4 regions of the Cupriavidus sp. 01L46 genome follow, and region 3 is predicted to be linked to each of the others. Evidence: predicted binding sites of a transcription regulator. Region 3 holds the regulator's gene; each other region holds the start of a gene.
What was found. Region 3 encodes LexA, which represses DNA repair genes until DNA is damaged. Its sites were predicted from a motif close to ACTGTATNNNNATACAGT; they were not measured.
Positions count from the first base shown of each region.

Region 1: the regulator LexA is predicted to act here: its motif matches at 2,470-2,487, upstream of AC1DS3_RS12895 (ATP-dependent helicase).
Region 2: the regulator LexA is predicted to act here: its motif matches at 2,288-2,305, upstream of recA (recombinase RecA).
Region 4: the regulator LexA is predicted to act here: its motif matches at 1,986-2,003, upstream of imuA (translesion DNA synthesis-associated protein ImuA).

Region 1 covers NZ_JBFTSF010000059.1:10,941-14,984, forward strand. Annotated here, with positions in the region: gene cmdF (tyrosine 2,3-aminomutase) at 1-242, shown strand, start outside; gene AC1DS3_RS12895 (ATP-dependent helicase) at 265-2,265, opposite strand; gene AC1DS3_RS12900 (TlpA disulfide reductase family protein) at 2,588-3,142, opposite strand; gene AC1DS3_RS12905 (thioredoxin domain-containing protein) at 3,266-3,721, opposite strand; gene AC1DS3_RS12910 (hypothetical protein) at 3,872-4,044, shown strand, end outside.
Region 2 covers NZ_JBFTSF010000048.1:26,900-30,943, reverse strand. Annotated here, with positions in the region: gene AC1DS3_RS11345 (DUF2889 domain-containing protein) at 1-238, opposite strand, end outside; gene AC1DS3_RS11340 (hypothetical protein) at 262-453, shown strand; partial or broken gene recX (recombination regulator RecX) at 567-875, opposite strand; gene recA (recombinase RecA) at 994-2,067, opposite strand; gene AC1DS3_RS11325 (response regulator) at 2,376-3,062, shown strand; gene AC1DS3_RS11320 (sensor histidine kinase) at 3,177-4,044, shown strand, end outside.
Region 3 covers NZ_JBFTSF010000421.1:1,288-5,331, forward strand. Annotated here, with positions in the region: gene AC1DS3_RS35815 (hypothetical protein) at 1-215, shown strand, start outside; tRNA gene AC1DS3_RS35820 (tRNA-His) at 628-703, opposite strand; gene AC1DS3_RS35825 (hypothetical protein) at 809-979, opposite strand; gene lexA (transcriptional repressor LexA) at 1,088-1,744, opposite strand; gene AC1DS3_RS35835 (asparaginase) at 1,979-2,977, shown strand; gene rpsF (30S ribosomal protein S6) at 3,079-3,453, shown strand; gene priB (primosomal replication protein N) at 3,528-3,827, shown strand; gene rpsR (30S ribosomal protein S18) at 3,831-4,044, shown strand, end outside.
Region 4 covers NZ_JBFTSF010000013.1:23,504-27,547, reverse strand. Annotated here, with positions in the region: gene AC1DS3_RS04100 (isocitrate lyase/PEP mutase family protein) at 1-438, shown strand, start outside; gene AC1DS3_RS04095 (serine hydrolase domain-containing protein) at 604-1,863, opposite strand; gene imuA (translesion DNA synthesis-associated protein ImuA) at 2,051-2,956, shown strand; gene AC1DS3_RS04085 (Y-family DNA polymerase) at 2,889-4,044, shown strand, end outside.

The DNA of each region.
Region 1 (4,044 bases), on a different contig from region 3:
TCGACAACAACCAGTACATCCTCGCCGTGGAACTGCTCGCAGCCTGCCAGGCCGCCGAGCTGGCAGGCGCGGTGGAGAGCCTGTCGCCGGCGGGCCGCGCGGTCTTTGCCTTTGTGCGCGAGCGCGTGCCGTTCCTGGCGATGGATCGCTACATGACCGACGACATCGAAGCCATTGCCGCGCAACTGCGCGCCGGCGCGCTGGTGGAGGTGGTGCGCGCGGCAGGCGCGGCGGTCAACTGACACGCGCCCTGGCCGCGCAGCCTCATTTCCACATATCGCGCATGCGGCCGGCCAGGTCCAGCCTGGGCAGCGGCGCCTTGGCCGGCGCATCCGCCACCGGCGGGGGCGGCGGCCAGGACCGGCTGTGGAACAGCGGCATCACGCGGTTGGGCAGAAAGCGCGTGCGCGAGGCGTAGACATGGCGGTCGCCATAGGCGGTCTGCTGGTGCACATAGAAACGCTGCGGCACCACGATGTCGAGGTGGTCGCGGGCGCGGGTCATGGCTACGTATAGCAGCCGGCGCTCTTCCTCGATTTCCTCGGTGGTGCCGGTGGCCAGGTCCGACGGCATGCAGCCGTCGACGGCATTGAGCACATAGACGGCCTTCCATTCCTGGCCCTTGGCCGAGTGGATGGTGGACAGGATCAGGTAATCCTCGTCGCGCAGCGGCACGCCGGATTCGTCGCTCGATGCGTCCGGCGGGTCGAGCGTGAGTTCCGTCAGGAAGCGCTCGCGCGACGCGTAGGTGGCGGCGATGCGCTCCAGTTGCTGCAGGTCAGCCGCGCGTGCGGGAGCGTCGTCGTGCAGGCGCTCAAGGTGCGGCTGGTACCACGCCACCACCTGCTCGAAGGCGGAGGGCCACGGCGCGGCCGGGGCCATCAGGCTGCGCGCCAGCGCCAGCAGGTCGGGCCAGGCCTCGGCGGCGGCTGGCGGCGCCTCAAAGGACTCCAGGGCAAATAGCGGCTCGGTGGCGATTTCCACGGCATCGAGCACACGAGCAGCAGTCTTGGGCCCCACGCCAGGCAGCAGCTGCAGGCTGCGGAAGCCCGCCATGCGGTCGCGCGGATTTTCCAGCCAGCGCACCACCGCCAGCACATCCTTCACGTGCGTGGATTCCAGGAACTTCAAGCCGCCGAACTTCACGAACGGGATGTTGCGCCGGACCAGCTCGATCTCCAGCTGCGCGCTGTGGTCGGCGGCGCGGAACAGCACCGCCTGCGACAGCAGCGCCAGCCCGGCCTCGCGCCGCGCCAGGATCTGCTCGACCACATAGCGGGCCTGGTCCGCCTCGTCGTTGACCACCACGATCTCCGGCTTCTCGGCCGAGCCGCGCTCCGACCACAGGTCCTTGGTATAGCGCTCGGCCGCCAGCCCGATCACCGCGTTGGCGGCAGCCAGGATGGGCTGGGTGGAGCGGTAGTTCTGCGACAGCGTGACCATGTCCGCGGCCGGCGTGAACTGCGCGGGGAAATCGAGGATGTTGCGCACCGTGGCGCCACGGAAGGCGTAGATCGACTGTGCATCGTCGCCCACCACCGTCAGGCCGCGCCCGTCGGGCTTGAGCGCGAGCAGGATGGCAGCCTGCAGCGCATTGGTGTCCTGGTATTCGTCCACCAGCACGTGGTCGAAGCGCGCGCCCATGTCCTGCGCCAGCGCGGGCTCGGCCAGTGCCTGCGCCCAGTAGAGCAGCAGGTCGTCGTAGTCGAGCACCTGCTGCTTCTGCTTGGCTTGCACATAGCCGGCAAATAGTCCGCGCAGCGCATCCGTCCACATGGCATAGCGCGGGAACCATTGCTTGAGCACGTCTTCGAGCGGCGCCTGGGTGTTGACCACGCGCGAGTAGATCGACAGGCAGGTTTCCTTGCGGGGGAACCGCGAAGCCTGGGCCGACAGGCCCAGGTCGTGCCGCACCACGTTCATCAGGTCGGCGGCGTCGCCGCGATCGCAGATGGTGAAGCTGGGCGACAGGCCAAGCGTTTCCGCGTACTCGCGCAGCAGGCGTGCGCCGATGGCGTGGAAGGTGCCTGACCATGTGAGTGCCGCGCGCCCCGCCCCGGAGGCTTGCATGCCCAGCGCCTGGTCGACGATGCGCTCGACCCGCCGCCCCATCTCCGACGCCGCGCGGCGCGAGAACGTCAGCAGCAGGATGCGGCGCGGGTCTGCGCCGCCCAGCACCAGATGGGCGACGCGGTGGGCCAGCGTGTTGGTCTTGCCCGAGCCGGCACCGGCGATGATCAGCAGCGGCGCGGCTGACTCATGCATCACGGCCGCGCGCTGTTCCGGGTTCAGGGTGGACAGGTAGGCCGGCGTGTCGGGGGCGCAGGCATCCACGGTATCGGGCTGCTTGACGGCGGGTGCGTCGCAAAGCACGGCGCTGGGATCGGGATCGAGTAACACGGAGCGGGGGCCTTAGGGGATGCCGGGCGCAAGTGCGCTCGCCAGCATGGGCGGGGAAAGCTGCTGGCAACTGTATATCCATACAGCCGGGCTGCGCAAGCCGGGCATTGCCCGACCGCGCCCTGGCAATAAAAAAGGTGCCATGGAAGKCACCTTTCTGGGCGGAGGCGGTGAGCCAGGCGGTGGCTCAGGCTGCCTTGGCGAGCGCGCCGTCGAGCAGCTTGTGCAGCGCGTCCCACTCGGGCTCGCCCACATAGCGCTTGAGGATGCGGCCGTCCTTGTCGATCACGAAGGTGGTCGGGGTCAGCTGCACTTCGCCGAATGCCTTGGCGGCCGCGCCGTCGGAATCCATCGCCACCTTGAACGGCAGCTTGCGCGTTTGCGCATAGTTCATCACGTATATGGGCGGGTCATAGCTCATTGCCACGGCGACGAACTCCAGGCCCTTGCCCTTGAACTTGTCATAGGTGCGGACCATGTCCGGCATTTCCTTGACGCAGGTGACGCAGCTGGTGGCCCAGAAGTTGACCAGGTAGACCTTGCCCTTGAGATCGGCGGTGCTGATCTTCTCGCCCGACAGCAGCGTGAACGTGGCGGGCGGCGCCGCATTGGCGGGGGCGACGGCGCGATAGCCGAACCAGCCCAGCACGGCAACCAGCAGCACGGCGGCGATCACAGGCCACCGCTTGCGCGAGGCGGTGCTTGCCGGGGTGGGTGCGGTGGGGGAAGCGGAGGTCGTCATGATGCTCGCCGACAGGTCAGACAAGCCACTATTCTACTGCCGCTGCCGAGGCGCTGCCGGCTGCATTCACCGAGCCGCCGCGGATGCGACGATTGGCCGCAGCCGGGTGCGCCATCGTGCGCCTCAATGCGCCTTGCTTGCCAAGGCCGAGCGGGCCTGGTCCAGCGCCTGCTCAAGGTAGGCGCCATAGAAATCGGGCTGCATGCCACGCAGCGGCGTGGCCAGCGAGCGGCCGCGCGCGTCGAGGAAGAGCACCGTGGGCGCTACCGCCACATTGCGGCTGCGCGCCCATTCGCGTGCGGTGGTCATGCTGCCATCGGCGTTGCGCAGGGGCGTGTCGGCGGTCATGTCGAGCTCGCGCGCCTCGATTTCGCCCGCCGCGGCTTGCGGGCCGAGATAGTTGCGGCGCACCGTTTCGCAGTACACGCAGCCGGGCAGTGTTACCAGCACCACCAGGGGCTCGCCCCGGCTGGCCGCAGCGGCGGCCTGGGTGGCGAGATCGTTGGCGGGGGGCAGGTGGGCCGTGGCGGCCAGGGCGCTCGTGCCTGCCGCGACCAGCATGGCGCCGAGCATCGCCATGCCAGCACGGCGCGCGGTGCCAAAAACACCCCGGGGGGATGGCGGCATTGGCCGGATCGATGGCTGGGTTTGCATTGGCGGGCAATGTGAATGAGCGCTGGCACGCGGGTTCCACGATAATAGCGGCTTATCTCCGCATTCGCCGCCCTGATGCCCCACGCCTGGTTTCCACGGTTTTTCCGCTTGCCGCAGTCCCCGCTTGCCAAAGCCATCGTCCTGGGCGCGCTCGGCGCCGGGCTGATCGCCTGTTCGCCCCGCTATGACTGGCGCACCATCCAGTCCAACGAAGGCGCCTACGCGGCGCTTTATCCCGGCAAGCCATC
Region 2 (4,044 bases), on a different contig from region 3:
CGGAACAGGCATCGGCGTCCACGACGTTCATGCGCAGGTCAATGGTGACGCGCAGCCACAAATCGTGCAGCGGCTCGCCCACCGGGCGCACGCCGCCGCCTGCCAGCGGAATCTCGCGCGGCTTGGTGTCAGTCAGGCGCGCTTCGATGTCCCATAGGCCGTCGTCCCTAAGATAAGCCTCCGCCGTGATGGCACGACGGTGACGCAGGGCGCGATTGACGGGCGGGGAAAGCGGCATAACACCAGGCAGGAGCGGGAGAAATGGACGGCTGGGCCGGAAAACCGCAGGATTTTAACATGCCGGCCAACCTTGGCCGGGAACAAACTGCGCGCGGCGCTGTTGTCTGGGATTGTCGAGCGACGGGCAAGCCCCGCGCATGCGGAAAAATCGCGGCATTGCGGGGGAAACGGCCTAAGGCATCAAGTCGTGAACAAGGCGTGAACAAGGCGTGAAGATTCGGAATACGCCTACTGGCAAAGCAGGTATGTGCCCGAAACCGGTGCAGGACAGGGCCGTGACATCACCGCGGCATCACTTGAACTTGTGGCTCCCGCGCCGGCGGACGTCAGTCACTGCCGTCCAGCCATTCATCCGCCCCTTTGATCACCTGGCTCACCACCGCGCGGGAAAAGCCGCGGGCGACCATAAAGCGGATCTGCTTGGCCTTGTCTTCCGGCGTGGCGGGCGGCGTGCCAAAACGCTTTTGCCAGACCGCGCGGCCGCGCTCCAGCTCCGACCCGCGCAGGCGATCCTGCAGGTCGGCAAGCTGATCGCCGCCGAGCTGATGGGTGCGGGCTTCCTGCATCACGCGGGCGGCACCATAGCGGGCCGCGCGCCGGTGCACCAGGCTGTCGACAAAGCGCGCGTTGGACAGCGCTTGAACACCGCGCTTTATCAATGCGCTTTAAAAATGCAAACCGGGGCGGCGCGCGTCGCTGCGCGTGCCGCCCCGGGGTGGGGATCGCGGCCGGGAATGGCCCGGCCAGCGAAGCTCAGTCTTCGGCGGTGACCACGGCGCCGGCGGTGGCCGGCGTGCCGTTCATCAGGACCACGCCCAGCGACTCGCGCACCTTGTTCTCGATCTCGTCGGCGATGTCCGGGTTTTCGCGCAGGTATTCACGCGCGTTGTCCTTGCCCTGGCCGATCTTCTCGCCCTTGTAGCTGTACCACGCGCCCGACTTCTCGACGACCTTGGCGTCCACGCCGAGGTCGATGATTTCGCCCTGGCGCGAGATGCCCTGGCCATAGAGGATGTCGAAGAAGGCTTCGCGGAACGGCGGCGATACCTTGTTCTTGACCACCTTGACCTTGGTTTCGTTGCCGATCACCTCATCGCCCTTCTTGATCGAGCCGATGCGGCGGATGTCCAGGCGCACCGAGGCGTAGAACTTCAGCGCATTGCCGCCGGTGGTGGTTTCGGGCGAGCCGAACATCACGCCGATCTTCATGCGGATCTGGTTGATGAAGATCACCAGGCAGTTGGTGCGCTTGATGGTGCCGGTCAGCTTGCGCAGCGCCTGGCTCATCAGGCGGGCCTGCAGGCCCGGCAGCGAATCGCCCATCTCGCCTTCGATTTCGGCCTTGGGCACCAGGGCCGCCACCGAGTCGATCACGATCAGGTCGACCGAGCCCGAGCGCACCAGCGCGTCGGTGATTTCCAGTGCCTGCTCGCCGGTGTCGGGCTGGGAGATCAGCAGGTCGCCCACGGACACGCCGAGCTTGCCGGCATAGTTGACGTCGAGCGCGTGCTCGGCATCGATAAAGGCGCAGGTGCCGCCCAGTTTTTGCATTTCGGCCACGACCTGCAGCGTCAGCGTGGTCTTGCCCGAGGATTCCGGACCGTAGATTTCCACCACGCGGCCGCGCGGCAGGCCGCCGACGCCCAGCGCGATGTCCAGGCCCAGCGAGCCGGTGGACACGACCTGGATATCCTGGTCGATGTCGGCCTCGCCCAGTTTCATGATCGAGCCCTTGCCGAACTGCTTCTCGATCTGGGCCAGCGCGGCCGCCAGCGCCTTCTGCTTTTCGGCGCTTACGCCAGCACCCGCCTTCTTGCCGTCATCCATGGTCGTCCTTCCGTCAATGGTGTATAAATAGGCCGCATGTGGCGCGCCGCCTGCTTTTGCGGGTAACCGCCCGACCCGCGCCGCGCCGCGAACTCCTGATGACAATGAACCTGGCAGCAGGGGCAAACATTGGGCAAACGTCGGTAATTCGTTCGTTATTCGTTCGTTGCTAAATTCAGTACGATCCGGCCCGCTCACTGCGCGACCGGATCAAGCGAGTACTGTATAAAAAAACAGTATGCTTGGCAAGTCCCGCACGCGTCATTTGATGTAAAGCGACGACTAAGCCGGCCAGGGTGGAGACAACCATGCGTATTCTGATCGCCGAAGATGACGATGTGCTGGCAGATGGCCTGACACGCTCATTACGTCACTCCGGCTATGCCGTCGACCATGTCGCCAGTGGGGTTGAAGCCGACTCGGCGCTCTCGACCCAGACCTTCGACCTCCTGATCCTCGATCTCGGCCTGCCCCGCATGCCCGGGCTGGAAGTGCTCAAGCGCCTGCGCACGCGCGGCGCCATGCTGCCGGTGCTGATCCTGACCGCGGCCGACGGCGTCGATGAGCGCGTCAAGGGCCTGGACCTGGGCGCCGACGACTACATGGCCAAGCCCTTCGCCCTGTCCGAGCTGGAAGCCCGCGTGCGCGCGCTGGTGCGGCGCGGCGCCGGCGGCGGCGCCACGCTAACGCGCCACGGCCCGCTGGCCTTCGACCAGGTTGGCCGCATCGCCTACCTGAACGAGCAGATGCTGGATCTCTCCGCGCGCGAAGTCGGACTGCTGGAGATCCTGCTCACCCGCACCGGGCGGCTGGTATCGAAGGAGCAACTGGTCGACCACCTGTGCGAATGGGGCGAAGAGGTCAGCAACAATGCCATCGAAGTCTATGTGCACCGGCTGCGCAAGAAGATCGAGGTGGGCGGGATCCGCATTGCCACGGTACGCGGGCTGGGCTACTGCCTGGAGAAATTCCAGGCCACCGTGGCGCACGACTAGAATGCGCCATTAGAATCAGAATCGTCAGAATCAGAATCGGCTTCAGCACCGTTTCCCTTTCCCTTTGACGGCATGCCGGCGACGCCGCCAAGACCTGCCCGACACCCCCTCCCCATGAGCCTGCTGCGACTGCCCCGGCGGCGCGCACGGGCCGCACGGCCCGCGCGCGCGCCCTCCCCGCCCGATGAGATCGTCAGCGACGAAACGCTGGCCGGCGCCCTGCCGCACCTTGAAGACAGCGCGGGCCATCCATCGCCGCGCTCGCTGTTCGGCGAAATCCTGGACTGGATGCTGGCGCCGCTGCTGCTGCTGTGGCCGATGAGCATTGCCGTGACCTACCTGGTGGCYAAGTCCATCGCCAACGGGCCCTTCGACCGCTCGCTGGAGGCCAGCGCCATCGTGCTGTCGCAGCAGGTGCGCGAGGTCAACGGGCGCGTCACGCTGCAGTTGCCACTGTCCGCGCGCGAAATCCTGCGGGCCGATGAAACCGACAACATTTACTACCAGGTGGTGGGCACGCACGGTGAGTTCGTCGCCGGGGACAACGACATGCCGCTGCCCGGCGAGGACGATCGCGGCCACGCCGGGCTGGTCTCGCTGCGCGATGACCGCATCGCGGGCAACGACGTGCGCGTGGCCTACACCTATGTCGACCTGAAGCAGGCGGGCGACGCGCAGCCCGTGCTGGTGCAGGTTGGCGAGACGCTCGACAAGCGCGCGCGGCTGGCCAATGAAATCATCAAGGGCGTGATCCTGCCGCAGTTCGTGATCCTGCCGCTGGCGGTGGTGCTGGTGTGGTTCGGCCTCACACGCGGGCTGGCCCCGCTGACCTCGATCCAGCAGCGCATCCGCGCGCGCAACCCCGGCGACACCAGTCCCATCGACGAGCACGCCGCGCCGCAGGAAATCACGCCGCTGGTGGCCTCGTTCAACGACCTGCTAGCGCGGCTCGACGTGTCCGTGCAGACGCAGAAGCGCTTTA
Region 3 (4,044 bases):
CGCGGCACGGATTTGTACCAGAGGATTTCGATGTCGCAGCAGAGGAGGGCACTCCGCTGGCCGACAGCCCGAATCACACGCTGCGGGAAATCACCGTCACCCGAGTAATCGGAAGCGAAGTTCGGCGCTATCCAGACAGGGCGGGGTCTTCGTGGATAGCGGCGTTCGAGCAAGATCTGCTGCGGGATGTCTTTGGCTTCCCTCTTGCCGATTAGTTGGTTTTTCCCTTTGAGACAATGAAGGCCTTATAGGCAGAATTAAAATATCTTTATCCAAATTCGATGCCAATATTCGTTGCTGGACACGCCGGTGCACCCAAGAGTCAGTGCATCACTCACGTCTCTAGGCAACGAGTATCGGGCGGAGGCATTGCAGTGCACAGCTACTGTGCGGATTCGTAGTGAATCCGAATGCGTGCGTCCCGAAAGCAGAGCGCCGAATTGTCAACGGATGGTTTCGCCGGGCAAGAACGTGTGACGGGATTGCGGGGGGGGGGGGGTACGTGCGTTGCGAGCTTGAGTCGCAAGGCCCTTGATCCGAATTACCGCTGTGGGCGCTTTCAGCGTGCGCTGAGTCCACAAACAAAAACAGCGACTTGGCTAAGTCGCTGTTTTGTAAAGCAAATTCTGGGGTGGCTGATGGGACTCGAACCCACGACGACAGGAATCACAATCCTGGACTCTACCAACTGAGCTACAGCCACCGTCGATGTCGTTCTGCTTGGTGCCGAACGACGAAGAACAAGATCATACAATGCCAAGAGCCGGATGGCTAGTACTCTGCACAAATTTTTTTCAGTGCCGCCTGCTTAACCAGCCAGCTTGGAGGATTCCTCCAACTCGAGCATTCGGCAGATGGCGGCCATGCTGCCAACCATGGTGCGTCGTTGTGCGCCCTGGTAGATGCGTACGCCTTTGGACTGGCGGAAGGGCACGGGCTTGACGGGGCGGCGGGCGGAGAGGCGGTTGGCTGGCAGCATGGCTACACCTGGTGACTTGCAACAACAGTTAGCGGTACCCGCTACGCGGGTGCGTTGGCACAATCGGGTGTCGGCTTGTACGGGGTTCGCCCGTCTCAGCCGCACTCGTCAGAAGGCGCCGGGGCGGATGAGACCGACAGCGATGCCTTCTAGTGAGAACTCTTCACGGCCGGCTTGCACGATGATGCTGGGGAAGTCGGGGTTCTCGGCGATCAGCTCGATGATGTCGCCGCGGCGGTTGAGGCGTTTGACGGTGACGTCGTCRCCTAGGCGCGCTACAACGATCTTGCCGTTGGCGGCTTCGCTKGCGCGCTTGACGGCGAGCAGGTCGCCATCGAGGATGCCGGCGTCGCGCATGCTGAGACCACGCACCCGCAGGAGGTAATCGGGCTGCACGTCGAACACCGAGGCGTCGACCTGGTATTGGCGGTCGATGTGTTCGGCGGCGAGGATCGGGCTGCCGGCTGCGACGCGCCCGACCAATGGCAGGGTTAGCTGCATGACGCCGGCCATGGGCAGCGAGAACTGGTCGGGTAGCTCGGAGTCGCTGCGGGAGACCTTGAGGCGAATGCCGCGTGAGGCGCCGGGGGTGAGCTCGATCACGCCTTTGCGGGCCAGGGCACGTAAATGTTCCTCGGCTGCATTGGGTGAGGAGAAGCCGAACTTGGCGGCGATCTCTGMGMGCGTGGGCGGGAAGCCCGTGTGCTGGAGGCTGCTGCGGATCAAGTCGAAAATCTGCTGCTGTCGCGGTGTCAGGGTCGCCATGGTCGCCGGTGTTTGAAAGCACTGTATGTTTAAACAGTATGCTGTGATTTTATACAGTATCGAGTGAAGTGCAAGCGGAATTTTTGGGAGTTTGCGCATTGACAGGTGCGTCCCACGGGTCTTGGCGCGTGCCGTGGCGGGTGGGCGGAGGGTTACAATCCGCGGCACTGAAGCGTCTTGCGTTGCGTACTGTTCAACTTTTCTGGCTGCCGGCCACTTTCCCACTTTCCCGCCATGTCTCTCCTGCCTCGTGTCGTCGTGCTCGMTACCGGCGGCACCATTGCCGGTTCTTCTTCCAACCCAGCCAGCAGCGCGAAGTACCAGGCGGCGACGGTGCCGGTGACGGCGCTGCTCGACGCGGTGCCGGCGCTGGGCGCGGTGGCGCGGATCGAGGCCGAGCAGGTTGCGCAGGTGGATAGCAAGGACATGTCGTTCGCGCTCTGGTCCAGGTTGGTGGGGCGCGTGGCGTACTGGTCCGCGCAGCCCGATGTGTCGGGCATTGTCATTACGCACGGCACCGATACCCTGGAAGAGACGGCCATGCTGCTGCACCTGGCTTGCGTGGGTACGGTGCCGGTTGTGCTGACGGCTGCAATGCGGCCGTCGACCTCGTTGTCGGCGGATGGCCCGTTGAACCTGCTGGATGCGGTGCGCGTAGCGGCGGATGCCGGCGCGACGGCGAAGGGCGTGCTGCTGGTGATCAATCAGGAGATTCATGCAGGGCGCGATGTGATGAAGGCGCACACATCGGCGGTGAATGCGTTTGTGTCGCCGGTATCCGGGCCGATTGGTTTTGTTCAGGACAACCTCGTGCGCTTTGTGCGCACCCCCGGCCGCTTGCCGGCCAAGGCCTGGCCGGTTCCAGGTGCATGGCCGCAGGTCGAGATCGTGGCTAGCTATGCGGAACCGGGCCGGATCGTGGTGGATGCCTTGGCGCAGGCGGGCGTGTCAGGCCTGGTCGTGGCGGCCGCTGGCAACGGGTCGGTCCACCAGTCGCTGGCGGAGGCGCTAACTGATGCTGCCAGCGCCGGCGTGGCAGTGGTGCGCAGTTCGCGCACCGGGGCGGGGCATGTGGCGATTCCAGCACCTCCCAAGCCGGCCGCGGGCGTTTTTGTTTCGGCCGGCGACCTCAATCCTTATAAAGCGCGCGTGCTCCTGGCGCTGGCTCTGGCCGCGGAGCCAGGACTGGCAAGGGATCCGGCTGCGCTGCAGGCGCGATTCACCGAAAACTGAGGCAGCTTGCTCCCGATAGCAAAAGCACGCTATACTATAAGGCTATTCAACCTTGCTGCACCGGACATGGCGCTCGGGCAGCTTATCCAAAAGGAGCGTCAATGCGTCATTACGAAATCGTATTTATCGTCCATCCGGACCAGAGCGAACAAGTCCCGGCCATGATCGAGCGTTACAAGACGCTGGTCACGTCCCAGGAAGGCCAGATCCACCGCGTGGAAGACTGGGGTCGCCGTCAGATGGCCTACATGATCCAGAAGCTGGCCAAGGCTCATTACGTTTGCCTGAACATCGAATGCGGCAAGGAAACCCTGGCTGAACTCGAACACGCGTTCAAGTTCAACGATGCAGTGCTGCGCCACCTCATCGTTCAGACCAAGAAGGCTGAAACCGCACCGTCCCCGATGATGAAGGAAGTGCAGCGCGAAGAAGCTCGCAAGGCCGCGCAACAGACCAGCGAAGTCCAGGCCGCCTAAGTGCGGACTGTTGTGGTTGCCGCCGGCGTTGATCGCCGCGGCGGCAAGTGCGGGCATCGGTGCGGGAGAGTGCGTTGAACCAGTTAAGGCTCTGCGCAACGCTCGCGGAACGCGATGCCTTGCGTTACACCCCGGCCGGGGTCCCCGTGGTCAACTGCATCTTGCAGTACGCGGGCGAGACGGTCGAGGCGCAAACGCCCAGGCAGGTGGAGTTCGCCATCGCCGCCATGGGAATTGGTCAGATCGGCCAGCGGCTTGAGCGTACCCCGCTCGGCGCGATGCTCGACTGCGAAGGATTCCTGGCCCGCAGGCACCGCAACAGCAAGGCTCTCGTCTTTCACATCACTGGATGTAAAGCATTCGAAAAGGATTGAATCATGGCATTCGTCAAACGTGACAACAAGAACAAGAAGCGCTTCCAACAGCAAAACCCGCTGTTCAAGCGCAAGCGCTTCTGCCGCTTCACCGTGGCTGGCGTGGAACAGATCGACTACAAGGATCTGGACACCCTGAAGGATTTCATCGGCGACAACGGCAAGATCACGCCGGCCCGCCTGACCGGCACCAAGGCGCACTATCAGCGTCAGCTCG
Region 4 (4,044 bases), on a different contig from region 3:
CGCGACAGCAACTTCATGATCATTGCCCGCACGGACGCATTTGCCTGCGAAACCACCGAGCAGGTCATCCTCCGGGCAAGGGCGTATCAGGCGGCGGGCGCCGATATGCTGCTGCCCATTGCGCCGCGCACCGAGGACGATATCGCCCGGCTGGTGCGCGCGCTGGATATCCCGGTGACGCTGAGCGCCGGGACCGGGCTGGCGCCAAGCCCGTCGGCCGCGAATGTGCCGCTGGAGCGGCTGCGCGAACTGGGGGTTCGCCGGGTTAGCCTGACCACGTTGTTGCCGGGCGCGGCGGTAGCCGGGATGCGGCGCAGCCTGGATGCCGTGCGCGGGGCGGGCAGCGATGACGGGACGGCGGCAGCGGGGGCGGCGAGCCTGAGGGCGCTGTTTGATGTGGCGGAGCAGATGGCTTTCGAGGATGCCCTGCTGCATTGACTGGAGACTGGCAATAGCGGGTTGACTGGGTTGGTTGGGTTGATATGCCCGCCAGGCCGTCTGCCTCCTGAGGCCGGCCTCGCCAACGATCCGGGGCGCCCTCCGAATCGACCGGGTCCGCGACGACGGTCGACCCAAGGCGCACACCCGGGGCAATCCACGTTTCTACCAGTCTCCATAGGCCGATACGATGCCACGCAGCAGCGCGTCGCGTTCTGCGCCAAGGTGGGCGCCGCTCGCGTCGCCCGCGGCATCCTTGCCGACAGCGGTATGCACCACCACCAGGTTCAATGCGGGATCTACGAAGATGGCCTGCCCGTAGACGCCCAGAAGGGCAAAGCGGCGGTGGCTGCCGGGCAGGATCCAGGTCTGCAGGCCATAACCGTAGTAGGTGCTGCCGTGGTACTGCATGTGGCCCGGCCGAAATGCTTCGGGTTGCCGTGTTGCATCCGTCATCGCGAGCAGGTGGTCGCGTGATACCACGGCGGTGCCCCTCACCAGTCCGTCGGCTGCCATCATCAGGCCCAGGCGGGCGTAGTCGTGCAGCGTGGCATTGAAGGCACCTTGCGCGAACACGTCCTGGTCGGCCGGATTCACCAGCCAGGTCGCCTGCGCTTGGGCGCCGATCGGCTTCCACAGCTTCTCATCGACGTAATCACAGAGCGTGCGGCGCGTGGCGCCGCGCAACACCAGCCCCAGGATTTGAGTCTGGGCCCCGGCATAGTTGAAGCGCTGTCCTTCGGGATCGCTGCGCGCCGTGATCAGCCGGGCGGCCTGGGCAACGCCAGCCCGGCGCACGGCATTGTTGAACCTGGCCCGGTCGTCGTGCTCCGAGTAGTCCTCGACAAACCGGGCGCCCGAGGACATGCGCATCAGATTCACGATTCGGGTCTGTCCGTACAGCGTGTCCTTGAGTTGGGGCGCGTAGGTCTCGGCGGTGTCATCGAGCGAGCGGATAAAGCCCTCTTCCTGCGCCTTGACGATCGCCAGCGCGGTAATCGTCTTGGCCATCGAGTTGGAGAGCATCCGCATGTCGGCGCTGCGCATGTAGTTGTAGCGTTCCGCGACAATCTCGCCGTCCTTCACAACCAGAAGTCCGGTCGCGCGCTGTCGCTGCATGTAGTCGTCCAGTGTCAGCTCGCGGCCATGAAAGCGGTAATGAAACGGTGTCTCGATGGCGGCCTTCTTCAGCGCAAGCGGATCGTTTGCCGGAGCGAGCGCACAGGACGGATTGAAGCTGTCCATTGCGCTGAACGAACCGACGAGATAGGGCTCCGTGTAGGCTTGCTTCAGGCTGCGAGCCGGTGGATAGCCCTCGGCCTTGCCCAGGGATGCTTCGTCGGGGGCGGTAGCGTTTGCGTTGACGGCGAGCAATGCAATCAGAGGGAAGCAGAGAAAGAAGGGCAGGCGAGCGATCGTCATCATGGCAGGAAGTCATTGCGATGGCAGCATATTCTCATGCCACCGATGCAGCACGGCGCCGCTAACTCTTGTCAGGTTCCATAGCTCGGCGTCCCCACCGCTTCACCCTTGCGCGCATCCGTGGTACTGTATAAACATACAGTATCAGGAAATTTCGTGTCAGTCCCCCCGGCTGAGCCGCACGCATCACATGACCGCCGAACTCTTCCCCATATCGCCCGATACGTCGGGCGATTCGCCTTTGGCGCAGCCGCCCGTGGCCGACCGGCAGGGGGCGCTGGACGCGCTGGAGCAACGCTATCCCGGCCTGTGGCGGGCGGGGCAGCTTGGCCATCTGGGCCGGGCGGGCAGCGTGCCGGCCTTGCCGACCGGCCATGACGCGCTCTCGGCCGAGTTGCCGGGCGGTGGCTGGCCGGTGGGCGCGCTCACAGAGCTGCTGGCCGACCCCGGCGCGGGCGAGTTGCGGCTGCTGCGCCCGGCGTTGCTGGCGCTGGCCGCGGCGCAGCGCCGGGTGGCGCTGATCGGGCCGCCGCACCTGCCCAATGCAACGTGCCTGGCCGAATGGGGTTTGCCGGCGCGCCAGTTGTACTGGGTGCGCCCGCCCGCTGGCGCGAGCCGGGCCGCGGCGCAGGCGGATGTGCTGTGGGCGGCGGAGCAGGTGCTGCGCAGCCAGGCCTTTGGCGGGGTGATGGTGTGGCTGCCCACGGCGCGTCCCGAGGCGCTGCGGCGCTTGCAGGTGCTGGCGCAGGCGGGAGACGCCGTGGTGTGGGCGTGCCGGCCGGCCAGCGTGCTGCGCGAGTCGTCGCCGGCGGTGCTGCGGCTGCTGTTGTCGCCGGCGCCGGGCAATGCCGTGTCGGTCACGTTCCACAAGCGGCGCGGCCCGGTGCGCGATACACCGCTGGTGCTGTCGCTGGGCGAGATGATGGCGGTCCCCGCCATGGCCACGCCGCCTGCGGCGCTGCAGGCCCCGTCGATGCCGGTCCCCCTGAATGCCCCGGTTTTCCAAGCCGTTGCGGGAGAGCAAGCCCATGTCGTACTGGATCGCGGTGCATCTGCCGCGCCTGTCGCTGGACGCGCTGCAGCCGAACTGGCCTGAGCCCGCCGCGCTCCACGCCTGCGCCGGACTGCTGCACCACAGCGTGCCGGTGGCCGTGATGGAGCGCGAGCGGGTGGTGCTGGCCAACGGCCCGGCGGTGGCGCTGGGCGTGCAGGCGGGGATGCGGCGGGGCGGCGTGCAGGCGTTGTCGGCGCAGGTGGTGCAACTGCAGCGCGAGCCGGCGGCCGAGGCGCAGGTGATGACGGCGCTGGCGCTGGCGCTGCTGCATTTCACGCCGCATGTCACGGTGCATCCCGATGCCGGGGTGGCTACCGTGATGATCGATGCAGGGGCCAGCCTGCGGTTGTTTGGCGGCCATCTAGCGTTGTGCCGGGCGGTGTATGCGCGGGTGCGGCGGCTGGGGGTGTTCCTGCAGCTGGGCTGCGGGCCGACGGCCTTCGGGGCGGCGTGGCTGGCGGCGCAGCCGCTGCGGCGGGATCGCCGGGGCGGGCTGGTGCGTCCGGCGCGGCGCGCGGTGGGGCCGCAGCGCATGGCGCGGCTGCTGGACCGGCTGCCGGTGGGCATGTTGCAAGGGCTGGCGGACGATGGCTGGCTCGATGGCATCGGCTGCCGGACCGTGGGCGAGGTGCGGGGCCTGCCGCGTGCCGGCCTGCGGCGCCGGCTGGGGCCGGACCTGCTGGCGCGGCTGGACCAGGCCTATGGCGAGGTGCCGGTGCGCTTTACGTGGTTCAGCGCGCCTGCCACCTTCTCGCAGCGCATGGAGCTGCCAGGCCGGACCGAATCCGTGCAGGGCGTGATGGCGGGCGCGCAGCGCTTGCTGCTGGCGCTGGCCGGCTGGCTGGCCGTGCAGCAGGCGGGCGTGACGCATCTTGTGCTGCGGCTGGAGCATGAGCGCTACCGGCTGGGTGCCCAGACGCAGGCAACGCCGGTGACGATCAGCCTGGCGCAGCCCAGCCGCGATCCGATGCATTTGTCCAAGCTGTTGCAGGAGCGGCTGGACAAGGTGCAGTTCCACGTGCCGGCGGTGAGCCTGCTGCTGGTGGTGGAATCGGTCCAGGCCTGCGTGCCGCAGAGCGATGCGCTGTTTCCCGAGCCAGGCGGCACGCCGGCGGAGCTGGGCCGCGTGC